3 regions of the Pseudarthrobacter sp. MOO13 genome follow, and region 3 is predicted to be linked to each of the others. Evidence: riboswitches for the same ligand, from Rfam matches in the RefSeq annotation. Region 3 holds a riboswitch; each other region holds the start of a gene.

Region 1 (5,011 bases), 1.6 Mb from region 3:
CTGCTGGCCGGCCCCTCGGGGCGCGCCGCCGGTCCGGGCGCCAAACTCAACACGGTCACGCTCCTGCCGCGCACCATGGTGGGATCAACCCTTGGCCTGGTGGTGCTCGGCGTCGCGCTCACCGTGTTCGCCGGGCCGCTGTTCGGGCTCTCCGACCAGGCTGCGCGGGACATGCTGGACCGGGCCCCCTACATCCAGTCGGTCCTCGGCAGCAATACCGCCGTTCCGGCCACCGTGACGGGAGGAGGACGATGAGCCGCAAACGGATTTCGCTGCGGCAGGAGCTTCCCCTCCTGGTGTGGCTGGTGATCGTGTGGGGCGCCCTGTGGCAGGACTTCAGCCCCGGGAACCTGCTCTTCGGTGCCCTGCTGGCGGTAGGCGTTGCCAGGCTGTTCTACCTTCCGCCGGTGGAACTCAGCGGCCGGTTCAACATCCTGTACGCCGTGCCCTTCGCCTTTGCCTTCCTGGCGAAAGTGGTGGTTGCCAGCGGCCAGGTCCTGTACCTGGCCACCGTCCGCGGACCCAAGGTGACCAACGCCGTCGTCGCGGTGAAGCTCCGGAGCCACCAGGACCTGATCGTCACCGCCACCGGGCACGTGATCTCCCTGATTCCCGGCTCCCTGGTGGTGGAGGTGGACCGCCCGGCCTCCACCCTGTACCTGCATGCACTCAACATCACCTCCAAGCAGGACATCGAGGGCCTGCGGAACGAGGTCCGGTCCATCGAAGCGGGCCTGATCCGCATCATGGGGTCCGCCGAAGAACTCGAAGCCGTCCGAATGGAGGCGTCCGCATGATGCCTGTTGTCCTGGCGGTCACGGCCGTCATCTTCTCCCTCGCCGCGGGCGGGGCCATCATCAGGATTGCCCGCGGCCCTTCGCTGCTGGACCGGGTGCTTGCGGCCGATGTCCTGCTCGCCATCCTGGGCGGGGCCCTGTGCGTGGACATGGCCGTGAACCGGCACCTGAACAACCTGATGCTGGTGGTGGCCATCTCCATCATTGGGTTCATCGGGTCGGTCACGGTGGCCCGGTTCGTCGCCGACCGGAGGGTGAACCCCCATGAATCCTGACTTTTCCGGCGCGGACGCGTGGATCGACCTTGCCTCCGCGGTGTTCATGGTGGCGGGTGCGCTCCTGTCCCTGGGCGCCGCCATCGGGCTGCTCCGCTTCCCGGACCTGATGAGCCGCATGCACGCCGCCACCAAGCCGCAGGTCCTGGGCCTGTTCCTGCTGCTGGCAGCCATTGGGCTGCAGATGCGCAACTGGTGGGTTTGGCCGGTCCTGGTGGTGGCCTGGATCTTCCAGCTGCTCACGGTGCCGGTGTCCGCGCACATGGTGGGCCGGGCCGGCTATCGCACCAAGCACCTGCACCGGGAGCTGCTCGCCGCCGATGAGCTTGAGGCCGTAGTGCAAAAAGCCGCCGCCGAGGCTGCCCTGACGGACAACCGCGACGACGGCGAAAACCGCCAGTAGCTAGACGATGTCCTGCGTCTTGGCGAAGCGGGTGATGGCGCGCTGGGTGCCCCGGTTGGCCAGGACCTGGATGATGGCGCTGACGGACGCGGAGATCAGTGCGAAAGTCAAGGCCGACCGCAGGCTGGTGGGCACGTCCTCGCCCTTGCCGCTGGGCGGCTTCTGCCCGGTGGTCTTCTCCCAGATGGTGTTGACGAGCTTGGTGCCGACCAGGCCTGCGCCCAGGCTCACCGCGGTACCGAGCAGCTTGATGAAGAGGTTCATTCCTAGTACTCCTTGCGGGCGGAAAACGGACTGCCTCCAGCCTAGCCGTACACCCGGACCGGTCCGGGCAAGGGCATGGCCGGCATCCTCTCGGGCCCGCTGACGGCGGTCCGCGGTCACATCCGGTTCAACAGCCGGCATGGCCGCCGCCCAGCCCCCGCCAGGTGTAAACTTGACCACGCCCAAACCGGGCAGTATCTACACGCGAACATCAACATTCAAAAACGACAGGGGAGCGCCGCCGTCGGACAACCTGGCCATGCCGGGAACCGCAGGTGGGCGCTGAGAGTGCGGGACAGCCGCAGACCCTCGAACCTGATCCGGTTAGTACCGGCGCAAGGGAGTCGAGTTCTCAAAGTGTCCGGCCGGACCGGCAACGGTCCGCCAGCCGGAGCCACTTTCCCCTCCTGTTACCCAGGAGGATCACATGAGTACTGCTGCAATCAAGAAGACCACCAGTAAGTCCTGGCGCGTCGTCGACATCGTGGTGGCGGCCTTGGTGGCCATCGCCGGCGGGGTCATTTTCTGGGCCTGGGACCAGGGCGCCGCCGCCCTGTCGGCCCCCATGAACGCCGCCTACCCGCCCTTGACCGGGATCCTGGCCGGCGGCTGGATGATTCCCGGCGTGCTGGGAATGCTCATCATCCGCAAACCCGGAGCCGCCCTGTTCTGCGAAACTGTGGCCGCAACGGGCGAGCTCCTGATGGGTTCCCAATACGGCGCCTCCGTCCTTTTCTCCGGTTTCATCCAGGGGTTGGGCGCGGAAATCATCTTCGCGGTCTTCGTCTACCGCAAGTTCAACCTGCCCGTCTCCCTCGTGGCGGGGGCGGCCGCGGGCTTCTTCTGCGGCCTGAATGACTCATTCGCACCGTGGGGCTGGAACATTGCCTACTCCGGGGCGGACAAGCTCGCCTACATCGTCCTGACCACGGTGTCCGGCGCCGTGCTGGCGGGCGCGTTGTCCTGGCTCGCCACCCGCGGCCTGGCCCGCACCGGGGTGCTGAGTTCCTTCGCGTCCCGCAAGGCTGCAACGGAGCCAGTTTTCTCCTGATGGCACCTTCCCAGGACGCCGCAGGAGGCGTGCGCCCTGCCGCCGTCACGGCCCGCGGCTGGGGCTGGCGGCATGCCGGTAGGGCCAAACCTGCCGTCCACGCCCTCGACCTGGATATCCGCCCCGGCGAGCGGGTACTCCTGCTCGGTCCCTCGGGTGCCGGGAAGTCGACGCTCCTGCATGCCCTCGCCGGGGTCCTGGGCGACATCAACGACGACGGCGAGGCCGGCGATGCGGACGAGTCCGGTTCGTTGCTGGTTGACGGCGCCCCTCCCCGCGAGCGTCGCGGCCGCTCCGGCCTGATGCAGCAGGACCCGGAGACGCAGGTGGTCCTCTCCCGGGTGGGGGACGACGTCGCCTTCGGCGCCGAGAACCTTGCCGTGCCCCGCGACGCCATCTGGGCGCGCGTGCACGAGGCGCTTGCCGACGTCGGACTGTCCCACCTCCCGCTGGACCACCCGACGTCGGCCCTCTCCGGCGGTCAGAAACAGCGCCTGGCGCTGGCGGGCATCCTTGCGATGCGTCCCGGGCTGATCCTGCTGGACGAGCCCACCGCCAACCTCGACCCGGACGGAGTGCTGGAGGTCCGGGACGCCGTGGCACGCTGCCTGGACAAGACCGGGGCCACTTTGGTGGTGGTGGAGCACCGGGTTTCCGTCTGGAAGGACCTGGTGGACCGGATCGTGGTCCTGCAGCCGGGCTCCGCCTCGGATCCCGCCGTGCTCCTGGACGGACCTCCGGACCGGGTGCTCAGCGAGGCCCGGGCCATGCTGACGGCGGCCGGAGTCTGGGTGCCGGGGTATGTGCCGGCCACCCGCCGCCGGTCCGGCATCCCGGCCGCCGTAACCGGCAACCTCCTGCTTGCAGCCGAAGACCTGGCGGTCTCCCGCGAGCGTCCCCGCCGCAAAGGCTTCCGGAAGATTCCGCCGGTTCCTGTCCAGGAGGGTGTTGCCGCGCAGGTCCGGGCCGGCCAGGCGCTGGCCGTCACCGGCCCGAACGGCGCCGGAAAATCAACGTTCGCACTGACCCTTGCCGGGCTCCTTGAACCGGTGTCCGGAAAGGTGTCGGCCGCGGTGGACCTGAGCCGCGGTGCCGGGATCGACCCCTACGCGTGGAAGGCAGAGCAGTTGATCTCACGGGTGGGCACCGTGTTCCAGGAACCGGAGCACCAGTTCGTGACGGGCAAGGTGTTGGACGAGCTGCTGTTCGGGCCGCGGCACCTGGGCCACGGCGAGGACCGGGTGGAGGAGCTGCTGGAGCGGCTGCGGCTCACCCAGCTGGTGGACGCCAATCCCTACACATTGTCCGGCGGTGAGAAGCGTCGGCTGTCGGTGGCCACGGTCCTGGCCGCCAGCCCGCAGGTGCTGGTCCTGGACGAGCCGACGTTCGGGCAGGACGCCAACACCTGGGCGGAGCTGGCCTCGTTCCTCTCCGAACTCCTGGACGCCGGCACGGCCGTGGTGTCCGTGACCCACGACGCCGAATTCACCCGGGCTTTGGGCGGGGCCGAGCTGCGGATGGCCGCCACGGAACCGGTGGCGCCATGAGGCAGCAGCTGACCCTGGACGGCAACCGCGCCCTTCTTGCCCGGGCCAACCCGCTCAGCAAATTTGCCGCCGTCGTGCTGATCACCGCGGTCCTGGCGCTGTCCATCGACTGGGTTTCCGCGTCCGTGGCGCTGGTCTTCGAACTGATCCTGTTTCCCCTGGCCGGCCTCACCGTGTCCCTGCTCTGGCAGCGGGGCTGGCCGCTGATCCTCGCCGCCGCCATCGGCGGCTGGAGCACGTCCATCCTGGCTCCGGACAGCGGGAGGATCCTGCTCGACGCCGGCATCTGGACCATGAGCGAAGGCTCCCTCCAGCTGGGCATCGGCTTCCTGCTGCGGGGCTTCGCGATCGCCCTTCCGGCGGTGCTCCTGATGAGCTGCACCGATCCGACGGACCTTGCCGATGCGCTGGCACAGAAGGCGCGCCTGCCGCACCGGTTCGTCCTGGGAACCCTGGCGGCGATGCGCCTGGTGGGGCTCATGGCCGAGGAATGGCAGACCATCGGGATGGCCCGGCGTGCCCGCGGCGTGGGGTCGCGCGGCAACGTGGTCCAGCGGGTGAAGGCGACCCTGGGCCAAAGTTTCGGGCTCCTGGTGCAGGCGATCCGCCGCGCGTCGAGGCTTGCCGTGACCATGGAAGCGCGGGGTTTCGGCGGCGGGCAGCGAACCTGGGCC
Region 2 (5,011 bases), 430 kb from region 3:
ACAGAGAGCCGGTTTCCGCGGTTGAGTAGCGCCGCATGGCCACCGTGGTCAGTGCCGTCCCGGAGGCCAGGAGCGCAGCGCCCAGGCCGTCCAGGCTGGGCGCACCGCCGGTACCCATGATGAGCCGGGATCCGAGGGCGACGCCGTCGATCACCAGGGTGTCATCTGCGGCTTGGCTTGCGGTGTTGATGGTGCCGGTTTCGGTCATGGGGTCAGCCTCCTTGTACTGCAGTGACGAGTTCGATGTCGTCGCCGTCGGCGAGCGCGGTACCGAACCATTGGCTGCGCGGCACCACCTGGGCGTTGTGGGCGACGGCGACGCCCAGTTTCCTGCCGTCCGTCGCCTGGCCGTTGGGGGCCAGCGGCCGCCCGGTGACCTGGCTGACGAGCGTGGTGATGGAGGCGCCGTCGGCCACCGTGTGCGGGTTTCCGTTGAGGGTGATGTTCACGCTGTCTCCTTCAGATGGGGGCTGGGGACGGCCACGGCCGACCCGGAAAAACGGTCCGGGGTGAACGGTGCCCAGCGGGGATCGGCGGCTCCGTCCAGGAGTGCCGTGCAGATCGCGGCGGCGGCGGGCGTGAGCAGCACCCCGTGCCGGAAGAAACCGGTCGCGATGATCAGCCCCGGCACGTGCCCGTCGGCTGGGCCCCCGGATCCCAAGGACGCCGCAACCCGGCCCAGCAAGGGTGCATTGTCGGGGGTTCCGGGGCGCGCCCGGGCGGTGCATTCCAGGAGTTCAAGTTCGGCGACGGCGGGAACCAGCGCCTGGGCGTCCCGGAGAAGCTGGTAGACGCTCCCGGCGCTCACGGCGTCGGAGAGGGCGTCCTCCCGTTGGGACGCGCCGATGACTGCCGTGCCATCCTCCCGGGGCACGATGTACACCGGGATCCCGTGGACCAGCCCACGCACCGTGGCTGTCACCAACGGGCGGAGGTGCTGCGGCACGGAAAGCCGGAGGATGTCCCCGTGCACCGGCCGCAGCGGCAGGTCAAGGCCGTGGGGCAAGCCGTCAAGGGACGCCGCGTGCAGGCCGTTGGCCACGACAGTTTCCCCCGCCAGGACTGTGCTGCCGCTCCCAAGGCGGACGCCGGCCACCGTCCCGTCCTTCCACAGCAGTCCGGCCGCCCGCTCCGGGACGGCAAAACCTTCCGTTGCACCGGCAACCGCCACCGTCGGGGTTTCCCGTACCGTTGCGGCGAGCGCCAGGCGCACGGACGCTATCAGCCTCCTCGGGTCCACCTGGTGGTCGGCCGGGGTGTCCAGCGCACAGGAGATCCCCGGGCTCAGCAGGGGTTCGCGGCTGCGGGCTTCACGCACGGTCAACGGTGCCACCTCCAGGCCGCTGGCCTGCTGCACTGCGCGCAGGTCCATCAGCGCCCGCCGGTCGGCAGCGTCGACACCGACAGCGAGGGTGGGTGTCATCAGGTAGCCGGTCCCGGCTCCGGCTGCTGCGGCGACGCCGGCAGCGAAGCCTGGCCAGCGGGATGATGCGTCGAGCATGAGTTCCAGGAGGTCCTCTTCCTGGTAGTGCAGCTCGCTGACGGGGGCCAGCATGCCGGCAGCGGCCCAGCTGGCGCCGGCGCCGGGCGCGTCATCGATGAGGGCAACGGACCTGCCGGAGCGCTGGATCTCCCAGGCGATTCCGTGTCCCACCACTCCGGCGCCGATGACGGCGACGTCGGCCCGGATGGCGTCATCGCCAAGTCCGGGCAGGCAGTTCCTGGTGCTGGTCATGGTGTGGTTCCTTCCCTACGCCGGTATTAGCCGGATCAGGTCAAGCGGTCGGCTCCGACGCCCTCTCAGCCCGGCGCTTTGTGACAGCTGCCGCGGGCTCCCGCAGTACCAGCCCAGTTTAGAGGAACTAGGCTGGCAGGCATGAATATGTCCCCCTCCTCCTTTCCTGCCCTTGGGGCGGCCCGACTGTACCTCTGCACGGATGCGCGCCGGGACCGCGGCGACTTTGCCCGGTTCGTGGATGCCGCGTTCGCCGGGGGCGTGGACATCATCCAGTTGCGCGACAAGAGCATCGAGGCAGCCGAAGAACTGGACCTGCTGGCGGTCTTGAAGGAGGCCGCGGTTCGCCACGGGCGGCTTTGGGCCGTTAACGACCGGGCCGACATCGCGGTGCTGTCCGGCGCACCGGTGTTCCACATCGGCCAAAAGGACCTCCCGTTGGCTGCGGCCCGGACGCTGGTCAACGGCAATGCGGCCATCGGGCTGTCCAGCCACAGCCCGGAGCAGGTGGATGCCGCCCTCTCCGCCGCTGCCGGGCCTTCCCACCTGGACTACTTCTGCGTGGGGCCTGTCTGGGCCACGCCCACCAAACCCGGCCGGACCGCCGTCGGGCTGGACCTGGTGAAGTACGCCGCCAAGGCCGCCGCGGAAGTACCCAACCCGGTGCCGTGGTTTGCCATCGGGGGCATAGACCACGGGAACGTGCACCAGGTGGCGGAGGCAGGAGCACGGAGGATCGTGGTGGTGCGTGCCATCACGGAGGCGTCGGATCCCGCGGCCGCTGCGGCCTCCCTGCTCGACGCGCTGGACGCTGCCGGCCCCGGGCCTGCGTAAACCCGGGACTTGGAGTTACGCTGACTTTTGTGTCACATCATCGGTTGGCTCCCAATGTCCGCGACCACCGGAACGCCTTGGAAGAGGCACTGGGCGCGTTGCGGACCGAACTCGAACTGCCGGGGCCTTACCCGGCCGCGGCAGTGGACGACGCCCGCGCCGCCGTGGCGGCCCTGAAACTGCCGTCCTATGACCTGACCGCCGTCGCATTCGTGACCATCGACCCCGCCTCGTCCACGGATCTGGACCAAGCCGTGTTCATCGAGCCGGACGGGGGCGGCTACCGGGTGCTGTACGCGATCGCCGATGTTCCTGCATTTGTTGCGCCGGGTGGTCCGCTGGATGCTGAAACCAGGCGCCGCGGGCAGACGTTCTACGCTCCCGACGGCCGGATCCCGCTGCACCCGGAGGTCATCAGCGAAGGGGCCGGGAGCCTGCTGCCGGGCCAGGAGTGTCCGGCTTTCGTCTGGGAATTCACGCTCGACGCCGACGCAGCAGTGACGTCCGTGGGCGTCAGGCGGGCGCGGATCCGCAGCCGCGACAAGCTCAGCTACAAAGGTGCACAAGCAGCCCTCGACGCCGGCACCGCTCCCCCCGTGCTGCAACTGCTCCGGGAAGTGGGGCTGAAACGGGTGGCGCTGGAGCGGGAGCGCGGGGGCGCCAGCCTCAACATGCCGGAGCAGGAGATCGTTCAGCTGCCCGACGGCGGCTACCGGATCGACGCCGCCCCGCAGCTTCCCGTGGAGGACTGGAACGCGCAGATTTCGCTGATGACGGGGATGGCGGCCGCCCAGCTCATGCTGGAAGGCAAGGTGGGCATCCTGCGCACCATGCCGGCCCCGGATGAGCGGTCGCTGAGGCATTTCCGGCTGCAGACCGAAGTGCTGGGCAGGCCGTGGGACGGCGAAGTCAGCTACGGCGAGTACCTGCGGTCGCTTGACCCCACCGATCCCCGCCAGCTGGCCATCATGCATTCGGCCGGGATGCTGTTCCGGGGCGCGTCCTATACGGCGTTTGACGGGACGGTCCCGGACGACGGCATCCAGTCGGCCATCGGCGCCGCCTACGCCCACACCACCGCCCCGCTGCGCCGGCTGGTGGACCGCTTCGTGCTGGTGATCTGCGAAGCCCTCAGCAACGGCGGTGATGTTCCGGGCTGGGCACGGGAGGCGCTGCCGCTGCTGCCGGGAATCATGGCCGGTTCCGACCAGCTGGCGTCGCGGATGGAGCGGATGGCGCTGGACACGGTGGAGGCGGCATTGCTGCTGAACCACATCGGCCAGGAATTCGACGCGATCGTGATTTCCGGGTCCAAGCCCCAGAACGGAAACGGCAACGGATCCGCCAAGAACGGCAATGGAAACGGCAACGGAGCCACCAAGAACGGCAACGGGAACGGCAGTTCCGGGATCATCCAGATCGCCGAACCGGCGGTGACGGCCCGCTGCGCCGGCGAGCTGACGTCCGGTACCAAGGTGCGCGTCCGGCTGCTGTCCTCCGACATCACCACCCGGCAGATCCACTTCGAACTGGTTCCATAAGGGCCCTATGGACGCGGCAGGAAGGGGCAACACGGGGATTTCGCCCCTGTACGGCTAGACTGGGAAGGTAGAACTGGATGCCCGGTCGTTGATTTCCTTGATTTGAAACCAACAAGCCCGCCCCTACGCGATCTTGAGATTTGCCCGTTGGTCACCAGTGCCAGCATTAGATAGCCCGCGATCGGCTTCCACTGGATTAGCTTGCGCGCCCGAGCGTGCTCCGGAACGGCCAGGACTGGCCGGCCCGTTGAGCAGGCAGCGCCATTGCCCAAATGAATAAGGAAACTCCCCGTGAGTGAATTGCATACCCACCAGCTCCTGACCGATGCGTCCGGCACCGAGACCATCGAGCCGGAAGAGACCATCATCTCGGACGAGACCCCGCACGAGATCGCGGAGAAGTCCTTTGCCGACTACAACGTCCGCGCGGATATTGTCGAGTCCCTCGCCGACGCCGGGATCACGCACCCCTTCCCCATCCAGGCCATGACCCTGCCGGTGGCCTTGGCGGGCCACGACATCATCGGCCAGGCCAAGACCGGTACCGGCAAGACCCTGGGCTTCGGCATCCCGGCGCTGCAGCGGGTCATCGGACAGGACGACCCCGGCTACGCCAAATTGGCCGTCCCGGGCGCCCCGCAGGCCCTGGTCATCGTCCCCACCCGCGAGTTGGCAGTGCAGGTGGCCAACGACCTCCAAACGGCCTCCCGCAAGCGCAACGCCAGGATCACCACCATTTACGGTGGCCGCGCCTACGAGCCCCAGGTTGAAGCACTCCAGCAGGGCGTCGAAGTAGTAGTGGGTACCCCGGGGCGCCTGATCGACCTGTACAAGCAGAAGCACCTGAGCCTGAAGAACGTCAAGCTCGTGGTCCTCGACGAAGCCGACGAAATGCTGGACC
Region 3 (5,011 bases):
GGGCTCCCAGTCGAAGACAACGCCGTCGTCCTCGCCAATGACCACGGTATCCCCCGGCTTGGCGCCCTGCTTGAACAGTTCGGTTTCCACGCCCAGCTTGGCCAGCCGGTCGGCAAGGTAGCCGATGGCTTCCTCGTTGGTGAAGTCGGTCTGCTTGACCCAGCGCTCGGGCTTCTCGCCGAGGACACGGAACAGCGGCTCCAGGTTCTTTTCCTCGCGGCGGATCTTGAACCCGGTTTCATTGACGGCGCGCGGCCGGAGCACGACCGGCTGGACCTTGGGAGGTTCGGCGGCGACGGCGTCGCGGGCGGCTTGGACAATTTCGGCCATGGCGAAGCCGAGCTGGCGCAGGCCCTCGTGGCTGGTGGCGGAGACCTCGAAGACGCGGTAGCCGCGCGATTCCAGTTCCGGGCGCACGAATTCTGCCATGTCTTTGCCGTCGGGCAGGTCCACTTTGTTCAGTGCGACGAGGCGGGGGCGGTGGTTGAGGGGGACCACTTGGCCGTCGGAGCCTGCGTAGCTCATGTCCACCGCGTACTTTTCGAGTTCGCCTTCGATGATGGCGAGGTCCGAGAGTGGATCGCGGTCGGATTCGAGCGTGCCGCAGTCGAGCACATGCACCAGGGCGGCGCAGCGCTCAACGTGGCGCAGGAAGTTGTGCCCGAGGCCCTTGCCTTCGCTGGCGCCTTCAATCAGGCCGGGGACATCGGCAATCGTGAAGCGGACGTCGCCTGCCTGGACGACGCCCAGGTTGGGGATGAGGGTGGTGAAGGGATAATCGGCGATCTTGGGCCGGGCGGCAGACATCGCGGCGATCAGGCTGGACTTGCCCGCGGACGGGAATCCCACCAGCGCGATGTCTGCAATGGACTTCAGTTCCAGGACCACATCGCGGGATTCGCCTTCGATTCCCAGCAGGGCAAAACCGGGAGCACGGCGTTTCTGGGAGGACAGGGCTGCGTTGCCGAGTCCGCCGATGCCGCCGGCGGCGGCCACATATTCGGTGCCTTCACCCACCAGGTCGGCCAGAACGGTGCCGTCCTTGGACTTGACCACGGTGCCGTCCGGAACGGGAAGGACCAGGGTTTCGCCGTTCTTGCCACCGCGCCAGTCGCCCATGCCGGGTCCGCCGTTGCTGGCGTGCCGGTGCGGCGCGTGGTGGTAGTCGAGGAGGGTAGTGGTCTGGTGGTCCACCCGGAGGATCACGTCGCCGCCGTTGCCGCCGTTACCGCCGTCGGGCCCGCCAAGGGGCTTGAACTTCTCACGGTGGACGGAAACGCATCCATGGCCGCCGGTACCGCCGGATACATGCAGTACTACCCGGTCTACAAAGCTGGCCACGTGGATCTCCTCAGATGCTGTTCAAGCGGCGCCCGGGGACGCCACAACGATTGTAATGCGGTTAAAAGAACAGTGGAGCGGGCCCTCAGGCCCGCTCCACCGCTTCAATACTGGTTGTTACTCTGCGGCTGCAGCAGCAACGATGTTGACCACGCGACGTCCGCGGCGGGTGCCGAATTCAACGGCGCCCGGGGTCAGTGCGAACAGGGTGTCGTCACCGCCACGGCCTACGCCGGCGCCCGGGTGGAAGTGGGTGCCACGCTGGCGGACGATGATCTCGCCTGCGGAAACGACCTGGCCGCCGAAGCGCTTGACGCCGAGGTACTGTGCGTTGGAATCGCGACCGTTGCGAGTGGAGCTCGCGCCCTTTTTATGTGCCATCTGGAATGCCTGCCTCTAAATTCTGGGGAATCTGTTGAAATGCCTGAACAGTAACCGGTGGTTACTTGATGCCGGTGATCTTGACCTTGGTCAGTTCCTGGCGGTGACCCTGGCGCTTCTTGTAGCCGGTCTTGTTCTTGAACTTCTGGATGACAATCTTAGGACCACGCAGGTCCTGGAGGATTTCAGCCGTAACAGTTACCTTGGCCAGGTCCTTGGCTGCGGAGGTGACCTTGTCACCGTCAACCAGGAGCAGTGCGGGCAGCTCAATGGTGCTGCCGGCTCCACCGGCGACGCGGTTCAGGGTAACGAAGTCTCCAACGGAAACCTTCTCTTGGCGGCCGCCTGCGCGGACAATCGCGTACACCACTTGGGAACTCACTTCTCTCGACGTTTATAACAAAATTTGCGTGCGGAACCGACTCAATAAAAGCCTGGTTTCTCGCTGTGCCTCAACGCCGTGGGGTCATAACCCAAGTGTTGGCGTAAGCACCGAAGATCCAGAATACGCTAAATCCGTCTCCAGCCGCAAATGAGGCTGGTTCCGGAGGGCCGGCTGTGATAGTAACCACAGCATGGCATGCAGCGCCGCAACCGTGCGTATCCATTGTAGCCGGGGCGCCGCCGTTGGACGTCAGGAGTGAATGCGCGGCGCGTCGAAGAATTCCACTTCGAGCCGGCAGGACTGCTTGAACGCCGTGACCATGGCGGCCTGTTCATGGTCGGAGGCCTTCCGTCCGGCCGCATCCACCATGGCGATGGCCTGCCGGGTGGCCTCGGCGAAGCCCTCGTCGGCATAGGTGCGGAGCCACGCGGCGTACGCGTGCCCGTCCGGTTCGCCCGCCGCGAGGAACCGGGCGTGCAGTGTCCTGCCAACCTCGGCGTAGAGCCAGAAGCAGGGCAGGACGGCGGCGGCAAGGACGGCATAGCTGCCCGACGCCGAGACGGCTGTGAGGTGGTCAACGTAGGACTTGGTGACGGGTCCCAGGCCTGTCTGCCCGGGCCGGGTGCTGAGCCATGAGCGGTGCAGTTCCGATTCAACCTCCAGGCACTGCCGGGCCGAGCCTGCCCAGAACAGCTGCTCCTCTTCGGAGGGGGCCAGGGAACTGGCGCGGGCCAGGACCCGGGAGTAGCCGTTCAGGTATTGGGCGTCCTGGGCCAGATAGTAGGCAAAGTCCTTTTCCGCCAGTTCGCCGGAGACCAGGCCTTGGATGAAGTCCAGGGCGTAAATATCCGCCAGGTCCTGCCGGGCTTCGGCCCAGAGCCTGGCCGCGAAGCCGCCTTCCGGCAGGTGGGGCCGCACATGGTGGAAGTGGTGCACGGGCCCGTTCCCGTGGCCGACCTCCAGCCTGCCGGAATCCTCAAGCGCTCCGGCCAGCCAGGGCTTGACCGTCCGCAGCGACCCTTCCCAGTCGCCCAACCGGGCCTGGACCGTGGCCATGGCAGAGGACAGCGAACAACCCGTCCCGTGGCTGTTGCGGGTGTTGACGCGGGGGCCGGGCACTTCCACCACGTCCCGGGCCAGCACACCGGCGGTGTTCACCAGGGCGTCCGGGCAGCCTTCGCCTGACAGGTGTCCGCCTTTTACCAGGACGGTGGCGCCGGTGGCATCCGCCAGGCGCCTGCCCTGGTCCAGCGCACCTTCCCAGTCCCCCGCTGGCTCTTCGCCCACCAGCATGGCCAGTTCGGGCAGGTTGGGGGTGATGAGGTGGGCAAGCGGAAGCAGGTCGCGGAGGGCGGCTTCGGCGGTTTCCTTCAGCAGGCGGTCGCCGCTGGTGGCCACCATCACCGGGTCCAGGACTACGACGGCGGGACGCACCTTGTCGAGCCATTGCTGGACCGTGCGGATCACCGCTTCGTCGCCGAGCATGCCGATCTTGACGGCGTCGATGGTGATGTCGTCGCTGACGGCATCGAGCTGCTGCGCCAGGAACGCAGCAGGCGGGACGTGGACGGCCACAACGCCACGGGTATTTTGCGCCGTCAGTGCCGTGATGGCGGCCATGCCATATCCGCCGTGCGCTGCAATGCTCTTCAGGTCCGCTTGGACTCCTGCTCCGCCGGAAGGATCAGAGCCCGCAATGGAGAGGACGCGTGGGATATCGCGCCCCGCAGGGGTCCCGGAGGAGTCAGTGGAGGCACTTGGCAGGGGCATGGAGAGGGTCGAAGACAACAGACATCCCTTCGCCGGTACTAGCCGGACAGGTTCAACGGGTGTGGATCTCAGCCGGCCTTCTGCGCGGCACCCCGTGTCGGTTTCCCAGCCTAGCCGGTGGCGCGGTACCGGGCTAAAGGTGACAGCGGCCGGATGCAGGAAGTCCCCGCCCCGTGGACTGTTCCCCCTGTACTTTCGGGGGGAATGGTCCACGAGACGGGGACTTCACCTAGCGACGCCGTGGTCTGCCGGAATTTAGAGCTCCGAAGCCGGGACGCCCACGCCGAGGATGATGGGTTCCTCGGAACGCTTGCCGCTATCAGCGGGCTGCTGGTTCGCGGGCTCGGGGGCCTTGGCTGCGTGCGAGTGCCCGGTAGTTGCGGCTTGGACGTTCTCATGGTGCTGGACGGCGGTTTCGTTCGCGGCGCCCTGGGCTCGGCTGGCGGCCCGGTGGCGGCGCGGCCTGCGCTGCCTTGTCTGCTCCAGCGTGTGGTCGGAGTAGTCCTTTTCAGCCGGTGCTTCCGCGGCCCGCGAAGGGGCTTCGCCGCCCTGCGGCCGGGGCTCCTGTGCGGCCTGTTCCGGTGCCGGTTCAGCCGCTGCAGGATTTTTCGGAGCGTCCTCGACGGCGGAAACCGGCTGGCCGAGGTGCGCGAATGCTTCCGCGAGCCGGTCCAGCGTCAGGGCGGGCTTGGGCTGCTGCTCCTCCGCGTGCTCCACGAACGGAAGCGGGACTTTCTCGCCGCCGAACGTCAGGACCGCCGCGGGACGCCCGTGCGTATCGGCGTCGTGCCTTTCCCCGTCAGCTGCCGGTGCAGGCTGGACCGGTGCTTGCGGGGCCGTAGCCTGCTCCGCCGGCGCGTGCCGGGCAGCTGCCAGCTCGTCGTCGTGGAGGTGCGCCGCGTGGGCCGCCGCGGCGATGTTGGCCAACGCAAGCCGGGTGGCTTCAGCCTTGGCGTGCCGCTCGGCGTCACCGGGATCCGGCTGCACAGTGTGCACGTGCACTGCCGGCGCCGGTACTGCCTCGGCCTGCTGGCCGCCGCGTCCACGGCGGCGCTTCCGCTCGGGGCGTGCACCGGGCTGGCCGGCATCGGTCCGCTGTCCGTCGGGGCGGTGGGCCTCCCCGCGGGCTTCGGG

What was found. A riboswitch is a leader RNA that binds a small molecule or an ion and turns the genes downstream of it on or off. The one in region 3 is predicted to bind thiamine pyrophosphate.
Region 1: it holds a riboswitch for thiamine pyrophosphate, as region 3 does, so the genes downstream of both, AC4EEO_RS00400 (ECF transporter S component) here and thiD (bifunctional hydroxymethylpyrimidine kinase/phosphomethylpyrimidine kinase) in region 3, are expected to answer to the same signal.
Region 2: it holds a riboswitch for thiamine pyrophosphate, as region 3 does, so the genes downstream of both, thiO (glycine oxidase ThiO) here and thiD (bifunctional hydroxymethylpyrimidine kinase/phosphomethylpyrimidine kinase) in region 3, are expected to answer to the same signal.

The regions. Positions count from the first base shown of each region.
Region 1 covers NZ_CM177848.1:98,891-103,901, forward strand. The annotation lists gene AC4EEO_RS00375 (Na+/H+ antiporter subunit D) at 1-255, shown strand, start outside; gene AC4EEO_RS00380 (Na+/H+ antiporter subunit E) at 252-797, shown strand; gene AC4EEO_RS00385 (MrpF/PhaF family protein) at 794-1,072, shown strand; gene mnhG (monovalent cation/H(+) antiporter subunit G) at 1,062-1,475, shown strand; gene AC4EEO_RS00395 (DUF4235 domain-containing protein) at 1,476-1,739, opposite strand; TPP riboswitch at 1,959-2,099, shown strand; gene AC4EEO_RS00400 (ECF transporter S component) at 2,167-2,790, shown strand; gene AC4EEO_RS00405 (ABC transporter ATP-binding protein) at 2,790-4,337, shown strand; gene AC4EEO_RS00410 (energy-coupling factor transporter transmembrane component T family protein) at 4,334-5,011, shown strand, end outside.
Region 2 covers NZ_CM177848.1:1,225,070-1,230,080, reverse strand. The annotation lists gene AC4EEO_RS05830 (thiazole synthase) at 1-208, opposite strand, end outside; gene thiS (sulfur carrier protein ThiS) at 213-449, opposite strand; gene thiO (glycine oxidase ThiO) at 446-1,735, opposite strand; TPP riboswitch at 1,731-1,849, opposite strand; gene thiE (thiamine phosphate synthase) at 1,877-2,569, shown strand; gene AC4EEO_RS05810 (RNB domain-containing ribonuclease) at 2,599-4,110, shown strand; gene AC4EEO_RS05805 (DEAD/DEAH box helicase) at 4,402-5,011, shown strand, end outside.
Region 3 covers NZ_CM177848.1:1,658,268-1,663,278, reverse strand. The annotation lists gene obgE (GTPase ObgE) at 1-1,341, opposite strand, end outside; gene rpmA (50S ribosomal protein L27) at 1,459-1,722, opposite strand; gene rplU (50S ribosomal protein L21) at 1,784-2,092, opposite strand; gene thiD (bifunctional hydroxymethylpyrimidine kinase/phosphomethylpyrimidine kinase) at 2,357-3,877, opposite strand; TPP riboswitch at 3,885-3,982, opposite strand; gene AC4EEO_RS07755 (Rne/Rng family ribonuclease) at 4,133-5,011, opposite strand, start outside.